DNA from 2 places in the Mesorhizobium australicum WSM2073 genome. Region 1 is predicted to be linked to the other one. Evidence: predicted binding sites of a transcription regulator. Region 1 holds the regulator's gene; the other holds the start of a gene.

The links. The regulator LexA, encoded in region 1, represses DNA repair genes until DNA is damaged. The targets are predictions, from matches to a motif close to TGTTCNNNNTGTGTTCNG.
Region 2: a site for LexA is predicted at 2,050-2,067, ahead of MESAU_RS02330 (DNA recombination protein RmuC). Genes of this name have one in related genera too.

What each region holds. Positions count from the first base shown of each region.
Region 1 is NC_019973.1:4,106,723-4,111,143, reverse strand. Features, by position in the region: gene MESAU_RS19685 (ABC transporter substrate-binding protein) at 1-354, opposite strand, end outside; gene MESAU_RS19680 (GntR family transcriptional regulator) at 505-1,278, shown strand; gene lexA (transcriptional repressor LexA) at 1,689-2,432, shown strand; gene MESAU_RS19670 (ComEC/Rec2 family competence protein) at 2,426-4,421, opposite strand, start outside.
Region 2 is NC_019973.1:498,433-502,853, forward strand. Features, by position in the region: gene MESAU_RS02315 (GNAT family N-acetyltransferase) at 5-511, opposite strand; gene fmt (methionyl-tRNA formyltransferase) at 508-1,461, opposite strand; gene def (peptide deformylase) at 1,466-1,996, opposite strand; gene MESAU_RS02330 (DNA recombination protein RmuC) at 2,100-3,356, shown strand; gene MESAU_RS02335 (GFA family protein) at 3,360-3,764, opposite strand; gene MESAU_RS02340 (cation diffusion facilitator family transporter) at 3,891-4,421, opposite strand, start outside.

The sequences.
Region 1 (4,421 bases):
AAAAACGATCGGAATGCCGGAACCGGCGAGCGCTTTCTTGGCGATCTGTGAGACCGGCGTGGTGATGGTGTAGATCAGCTTGGGCTGCTCGGCCTGCAGCTTGGCGATCATCTGCGGCACCAGCGACGCATCGAAATTGGTGTGGCTCTCCGTGTAGACGACGTCCTTGCCCTCGACGAAGCCGTTATCCGTCAGCGCCTTCTTGAAGCCGGCTATGGCGGCGTTCAATTGCGGATGCTCGCCGAAATTGGCAATGCCGATACGGATCTGATCGGCCGCGGCACTGCCGGCACTGACCATCAATGCGCCTGCCAGGGCCAAGCCCGACAACCAAGCGGATTTCGACTTCAACATCATTTCCTCCCAGATTTGATCAGGGCCGCTTGGAAACGCGGCTACTACGGCGATCATGGTGAGTCCGCTGGTCTGTGTCAAACATTATATATAATTGTTGCTGTGACGCACTATCATATATACTTTTCGCCAGACGACGGATTGATCACCATGCTGAATGAAACGAGTTCCACAAAAACGGAAGCCGCCTATCAGCTGTTGCGGCGCGACATCCTGACCACGCGCCTCATGCCCGGCGCCCCGCTCAAACTGAGTGCGCTGCGCGGCACCTATGGCGTCGGCTGGACACCGTTGCGCGAAGCCCTGTCGCGGCTCGAGGCCGAACGCCTGGTCACCGCGATCAGCAATCGTGGTTTTGCCGTGGCTCCGGTGTCGCGGGCCGAGCTGGAGGATCTGGCACGCGCCAGGATGGTGGTCGAGATACCCCTGTTCCTCGAATCGATGGAAAAAGGCGGCAGGGAGTGGGAGGATGCCGTGGTCACCGCCCACTACCGGCTCTCGCGTTGCAAGACGGCGGTCGACGATCCCTCGGACGCGGCCGTCGACAGATGGGACGAGAACCACGAGGCTTTCCATGCGGCGCTGCTGAGCGCCGCCACATGCGACTGGCTGTTGCGGTTCCGCTCGACGATCTCGGATCAGCTGCGCCGGCATCATCGCTTCCTTGGTCTGGCGCCGACACTGCGGGCCGCGGCCGGCCTCAAGGATGGCTATGAAGAGGCAATCGAAGCGCTACGCGAAGCGATTGCGATCGAACACCATACCGCGATCATGGAAGCGGCGCTCGACCGTGACGTCGAGCGGGCCAAGGCGCTGATGACGGCGCATATCGGCTACACACTGCACGTCTATGTCCACAGCGAAGACAGCGGCGCTACCAGATACGCCGCTCGCGCCGGCAGCTTGAAGGCGGGTTCGGGATAACTTCAGCGCTTCCGCGACGCCTATTCGAACGCGCTGGCCGGAGTGCGCCGAACGCCCCGATCCATGGCCGCCCGAAGCTACCAATCGTTGGCATTTTGGTTTCGTTTCGTTCCGCGAATAATGGCTCCGCGAATTATACGTCCCTCCGAGGAGAAGCCTTCCAACTAACTGATGCCAAAGCCTCGTCGGCGGATGGGCCACAGGCCATTAACCAAAACGATTTCAATGCGCCTGCCGACGGCGGAAAGGACTGGTTGCCGCCCGCCGTCGCGGGCAAAAAACTTCAGACCCCTTAACAAATTCATTAAACTTTAAACGGTTGCAGAACACAACTGGAACAGATAGTGTTTGTTCTGGGTTTGTTTTTTCGATTCTGGTTCAACCTTTCGTTCAATGTCTTGGGGGCCGCCATGCTGACACGCAAGCAACATGAACTGCTGATGTTCATCCACGAACGGCTCAAGGAAAGCGGGATACCGCCTTCCTTCGACGAGATGAAGGAAGCACTCGATCTTGCCTCCAAGTCGGGGATCCATCGCCTGATCACGGCCCTGGAGGAGCGCGGCTTCATTCGCCGGCTACCCAATCGGGCGCGCGCGCTGGAAGTGCTGCGGCTGCCGGACTCGATCGCGCCGGGCCTCAATGCGGCAAAGAAGTTCTCGCCAAGCGTCATCCAAGGCAGCCTTGGCCAAGGCAGTCTCGGACGCCAGATCAGGCCGGCCGCTGCGCCTTCGCGCCTGCCCGCGGCCGGCAACGACGACGACGCGGTTTCAGCCGTGTCCATCCCGGTCATGGGCCGTATCGCCGCCGGTGTGCCGATCGATGCCATCCAGCATCAGACGCATTCGATCTCGGTGCCGCCGGACATGATCATGGGCGGCGAGCACTATGCGTTGGAGGTCAAGGGCGACTCGATGATCGAGGCTGGTATCTTCGATGGAGACACGGTCATTATCCGCAATGCCGACACGGCAAGCCCGGGCGAAATTATCGTGGCACTGGTCGACGAAGAGGAAGCGACACTGAAGCGGTTCCGCCGCAAAGGCGCTTCGATCGCGCTCGAGGCCGCCAATCCAGCCTACGAAACGCGCATTTTCGGGCCGGACAGGGTCAAGGTACAAGGCAAGCTGGTCGGGTTGATCAGGCGCTACTGAACCGGCTTGTTATCGGGCTTGTCGGGTTTTTTGTACGGCGGCAGCCCCCTCGCCTCGCGTGAGAATTTTCGCTGTTCGTGCCAGGGCCGGTATGGTCCGTCGACGGCAAACGCGATCGCGGCCCGGGTCGTGGCCGACTGGGGATTGAAGAAGACGGCAGCGCTTCCCTTGCGGGCGAGCTGCCGTTTGGTGACGACGAGAACCAGTGGATTGTGGCAGGCGTCATAGGCGGTTGCGTCATTGACGATGATCAGGTCGGCGAAAGCGCAGGCTTTCCAGGTGGTCTTGCGGTCCTCGACATAGGCAATGATCGCGCCGGAAGGGTGCCTGGCAAGGCACAGGCCTTCGCGGCAGTAGAAGGGCGATCCCGGCGGCAGGTCGGTGGGACTGGCAACATCGAATTGCCTGTCTGTCGTGTCGAACATTTCCGGTTTGACGATTGTTTCGGAGATCAGGGCGCGCTTCCAGTTGTCGGTTGCGAATTCGTTCGGACGTTCCCGGTTGACGGCCAGTTCGCCATTGCCGATCGGCAGCGCGACCAGCCGCGCATCTTCCGAGATCAGCACATCGGGCGCGCGTGTGTGCGACACAGTCAACAGGCCGGCGAGCGCGAATGGCAGCGCCGCGAGCCGCAGCCATGTCGTCGCCATCGTCGCGATAACCAGCGCGACGGTGACCAGCAGCACGGATTGCTGCGAAATCAGCCCGACTCCATCGACCGGAGAGCGCTCCGATATCCACGCCGACACGGCGATCATTGCTGTCAGGCCCTTGCCCATGAGGTAGAGAGCCGGCCAATCCAGTCCGAATGGCATCAACAGCGCGCTGGCGACGGCCAGGAACATCACGACCGACACGATAGGCATCACGGCCAGATTGGCGAACAGGCTGAGCGGCGATACCCGCTGGAAATGCCAGATGGCAAACAGTGCCGTGGCGCTGCCGGCGATAATGGACGTCATGGCCAATCCACCTGTCGCCAGCAGGAATTTTCGCGTCAGGAACCCGGGCAGCGATCGCTTTGGCGGCGGTGGCCGCGTCTTTCCCGCACGGTGATCGGCCCAGCCGGCATAAGCGCCAACCAGGGCCGCGGTCGCGGCGAACGACATCTGAAAGCTCGGGCCGACGACCTCGTGCGGCGAGACCAGGATGACGGCGATCGCCGAGATCCCCAGATTGCGCATGGTCAGCGCAGCGCGATCGAAGAAGACGGCAATCAGCATCACCGCCAGCATGATGAAGCTGCGTTCGGCGGCAACGACGACACCGGAAATGATGAGATAGGCCGCGATCGAGAACAGTGCGGCGGCGGCCGCGTATTTCTTCACCGGCCGGCGCGCGGAAAAGTCTGGAAACAGCGCGAAGGCACCACGCAGCAGACCCATGATGGTGCCGGCCACAAGCGCCATATGCAGTCCCGAAATAGAGATGATGTGATAGATGCCGGTACGCCGCATCGCTTCATTGATTTCATCGGGTATGCCGGCGCGCACGCCGACGATCAGCGCCGCCGCGATCTCGCCTTCAGCGCCGCCGACGCTGCCCCTGATGTGGTCGGCGATGGATTCGCGGGCATTTTCGATGCCTGAAAAAAGGCGAGCCGATAGCGGCATCTCACCGTCGTCGGCGGAAACAACCGTTGGATTGCCGAGAAAGAAGCCGCTGCCGCCGATGCCGGCGAAATAGCTGTCGAAAGAGAAGTCGTAGCTGTCCGGCCGCACCGGGCCGGTCGGCGGCAACAGTTTGGCGTAGCCTGTGATGAGCGAGCCGGCGGTCATTCCCGGCGGTATCTTGCGTGCGGAAAGCCGGACCCTTTCCGGCGCATAGCGCAGTTTCGGCCGGGCGGTCGAAATCACGTCCATGGTCAGCCGGATGCGGCCGCTCTCCATCTCCTCGATCGAGACCACGCGGCCGGTCAGTTGCGTGGAGATTTCCGAACCCAGCATCCGGGTTCCGGCTCGCCATGTTTCGACCTTCGCCGCGAGCAGG
Region 2 (4,421 bases), 2.6 Mb from region 1:
CCGCCTAGGCGGCGAGAGCGGTGAAGGCGGAGGCGTAGACCAGCCTGCCGGATTCGGGAGCTTCGCCCCAGGCCAGCGCCTGCAGCGCCTCGCCCTGGTATTCGCTTTCGAACTTTTCTGCGCGGGCGTGGCTATAGCCGAAACGGCCGTAATAGGCCGGATCGCCCAGCACGACGGCCAGTGTCTCGCCGGCGTCCTTGAGCCGAATATGGGCCTCGCGGATCAACGCTCCGCCGATGCCGCTGCCATGGAAGGAAGGCTCCACCGCCAGCGGCGCAAGCGCCACGGCGGCAAAACTCTTACCGCCGCTCTGAACGAACAGCCGCGAAAACAGGATATGGCCGACGGCCTGGCCGTCCTCTTCCGCCACCAGTTCGACGACGGCGTCACCGCCGGTCACCAACGCGTCGACCAGTCCGGCCTCCGTCTGCTGGCCGAAAGCGTGTTCCTCGACGAGGCGGATGGCCTCGCGGTCCCGCGGCGTCGCCGCGCGTATCGACATCATGCTCATGAGAATTTCAGTCCTTTTTCGATCTTGGCTCCGCGCAAGAATTCCGACGCGGCGGCGGGCTTTCCGCCCGCACGTTGAACTTCGACCAGCCTAACCGCGCCTTTTCCGCAGGCGACTGTCAGCCGGTCATCGAGAATTCCTCCCGACCCGCCCAAATCTTCCGAAGGCGACACGCCTTCGGATAGCGTCGAGCGAAGCAGTTTCAGCCGTTCCATACGGCCGCCAATTTCAATCTCGGACCAGGCGCCGGGAAACGGCGACAGGCCACGAATGTGATTGTGAACCTCGGCCGCGGGCCGTGTCCACTCCACGCGCGTCTCGGATTTATCGATTTTCCTGGCGTAAGTCACCCCTTCGGCCGCCTGCGCGGTAAATGCCAGGGTGTTCTGTTCCAGCCGCGCCAACGCTTCCACCATCAGGGCAGCGCCGACACTCATCAACCGATCATGCAGATCGCCGGCTGTCATATCGGGGCCGATGGCGCATTTTTCAACCAGTCCCACCGGGCCGGTATCCAGCCCCGCCTCCATGCGCATCACCATCATGCCGGTCTCGGTATCTCCAGCCATGATGGCGCGCTGGATCGGCGCGGCGCCACGCCAGCGCGGCAAAAGCGATGCGTGGCCGTTGACGCAGCCAAGCCGGGGTGCGTCAAGAATTGCCTTGGGCAACAGCAATCCATAGGCGACGACCACGGCGATATCGCCGCCGAGGTCGGCAAAAGCAGCCTGCTCGGCCTCGCTTTTCAACGATGCCGGCGTTCGCGCCTCGATGCCAAGCCGCCCGGCCTCGCGCTGCACCGGTGACGGCGTCAGTTCCAACCCGCGCCGGCCGGCGGCGCGCGGTGGCTGCGTGTAGACGGCTGAAATCTCGTGGCCAGCCTCGGCGATGGCGCGCAGCGTCGGCACCGAAAACTCCGGCGTGCCCATGAAGATGACGCGAAGGGGCATTGCCCTATCCCACCAGCTTGCCTGGCGCCTTGTCCCTGGCGAGCTTCTTGAACTTCTTCACCACCATGTCGCGCTTCAGCTTCGAGATGTGGTCGATGAACAGCACGCCGTTGAGGTGGTCGATTTCGTGCTGCAGGCAGGTTGCCATCAGCCCCTCGGCCTCGATCTCCTGCAGCTTGCCGTCACGGTCCAGATATTTGACCCTCACCGAAGCCGGGCGCTCGACCTCGGCATAGTAATCAGGGATCGACAGACAGCCTTCCTCGTAGACGGACCGCGCGTCGGCGCTTTCGAGAATTTCCGGGTTGATGAAGACGTGTGGCGCCGGGGTTTCGTCTTCCTTGGCGAGATCGATCACCAGCATGCGCAGAGGCTCGCCGACCTGGATTGCCGCCAACCCGATGCCGGGTGCGTCATACATAGTTGCCAGCATATCGTCGGCCAGTTTGCGTACCGGCGCGTCGACGCGCTCCACCGGCTTGGAGACCTGGCGCAGGATGGGATCGGGAAGAATGATAAGCGGCTTGATCGGCATGGCGTTTCACCTAAGACCTCAATAGAAAGGCGTCAACCGGTGCGCCTGCGCCTCGTTCACGTTTTGATCTGTGCCAGACCGCCGAATCGGCTATGCTGTCCACATGAATGATCTGAGCACCATCCTTTCGGAGCCCGCCGCACGGCTCGGCGCCTCGACTATCACGCTCGGCCACGTCTTGGCCGTCGCCACATTGCTGTTTCTCGGCTTGTTCGTGGCGCTCGTCATCGCGCTGTGGCGCTCGGCCAAGGCGCGCGCGGTCGCCGCAGCGGAAGCCGCCGACCATGCCCGCGACGCCGAGGCGCGGATGGCCGGCATTCTGCAATCCCAGGCCGAGATGCAGGGCCGCATGGGCGCCATCGCCGAAGTGTTCGGCGCCCGCCAAGCCGAATTGACGCAGTCGATCGGCCAGCGGCTCGACGCCATGACCGGCCGCATCGGCCAGACCATGACCGAGCAGACCAAGTCCACGCATGAGAGCCTCGCGAAACTGCAGGAGCGGCTGGCGGTCATCGACACCGCGCAAGGCAACATCCAGTCGCTGGCCGGCCAGGTCGTGCAGCTGCAGGCGATCCTCTCCAACAAGCAGACGCGCGGCGCCTTCGGCCAGTCGCGCATGGAGGCGATCGTCGCCGACGGCCTGCCGCACGGCGCCTACGAATTCCAGGCGACGCTGTCGAACGGCAGCCGGCCGGACTGCCTGGTGAAAATGCCGAACGGCGCGCCGTCGCTTGCCATCGATGCCAAATTTCCCCTGGAAGCGTGGAATGCCATCCGGGCCGCCGATAACGCCGACCTGCAGAAGGTCGCGGCCCAGGCCTTCCGCCGCGATATCGAGGTCCATATCCGCGACATTTCGGAAAAATACCTGCTCCAGGGCGAAACCCAGGACACCGCCTTCATGTTCGTGCCGTCGGAATCGGTGTTCGCCGAAATCCACGAGAATTTCGAAGCGGTTGTCCAGAAGGCGCACCGTGCCCGCGTCATCATCGTCTCGCCTTCGCTCTTGATGCTGTCGATCCAGGTCATCCAGGCGATCCTCAAGGATGCGCGCATGCGCGAGCAGGCGCATCTGATCCAGGGCGAAGTCATTAGGCTGATGGAAGACGTCCAGCGTGTCGACGAGCGGGTGCGCAAATTGCAGGGCCATTTCGGCCAGTCGGCCAAGGACATCGAAGACATACTCGTCTCGACCTCGAAAGTGACCAAGCGTGGCCAGAAGATCGAGGCGCTGGAATTCGGAGAAGGCGAACCCGACGCCCCGCGCGGCGGCGCCCCTGCCAAGGTGGAGGCCGCACCGCGCGCTGCCGATTCAAAGACCGGGCAGCTGAGATTGAGGGTCGTCGAAGGCGACGACTGAACGCTACTGCTCTTCGACCGTCGTCATACCCTCGAATTCCGGAAGCCAGTGCAGCGCCGACCGGTGCCATTTCTGGTGTCTCGGGACCAGGTTCTGGCGCTGCCGCGAGGTCCCGACCCTGATCCCATAGACCTTCGGACCGTCGCCGACCGATGTCGCATAGAGATGCGAGCCGCAGTCGGCACAAAAAGCCTGCGTTCGCTTGGCGCCGCTCGCCACGGTCTTGATGTAGATCTTCGGTTCGCCGCTGGTGATCCGGTAGTGATCCTCCGTCGCAGGAACGGTAACGCGAAATGCCGTACCGGTCAGTTGCTGGCAATCGGTACAATGGCAGATCGAGGTCTTCTCCGGGTCGACCTCCGCCTCATAGGTGATGGCGCCACAATGGCAGCCGCCGTCGATCTTCATTGTCATTCCTCCAACTTCGATCGGCTGATTTTAGCGGCACGGAGACCCGAGGCAACGGCAGGGCGCTGGTCCAGAGGCCAGAATCCCGAAAAGTGCACCGCGGTGTCGCAAAGTTCGTACTCGAATCTATCCGGACGCGGATTCGATCAGCTTGCGCCGCTTTTCCCAGGTGCCTGACGTCTGCGGCTTGACGAACAGCCGCGTGATCTCAGGCATCTCCTTCTTCAACCGCGCCTCGATGCGCTCGACACAGGCCTCGATCTCCGGCGCCGACAAATGGTCCTCGAATTCGATGCTCAGGCCGGCGACGATTTCTTCCGGACCCATATGCACCGTCAGCACGCCGTTCGCCCGCTGCACCGCCGGATCCTGCTGGACGATCGCCAGCACCTTCCTCTGCACCTCGGGTGAGGCCGGCTCGCCGATGAGCAGGCCCTTGCTTTCACGCGCCAGGAAGATTGCCGTCGTGCCGAGGATGAGCGAGATGCCGATCGAGGCGGCGCCGTCGAGTTCGGGCATCTCGAAAATCTCCGCCGCCAATATGCCGGCAAAGGCGACGGCCAGGCCGAGAAGGGCGGCACTGTCTTCGAACAGCACGGTATAGACGCTCGGATCCTTGCTCGATTGCACGGCTTGCAGCCAGCCCTGCTTGCCCTT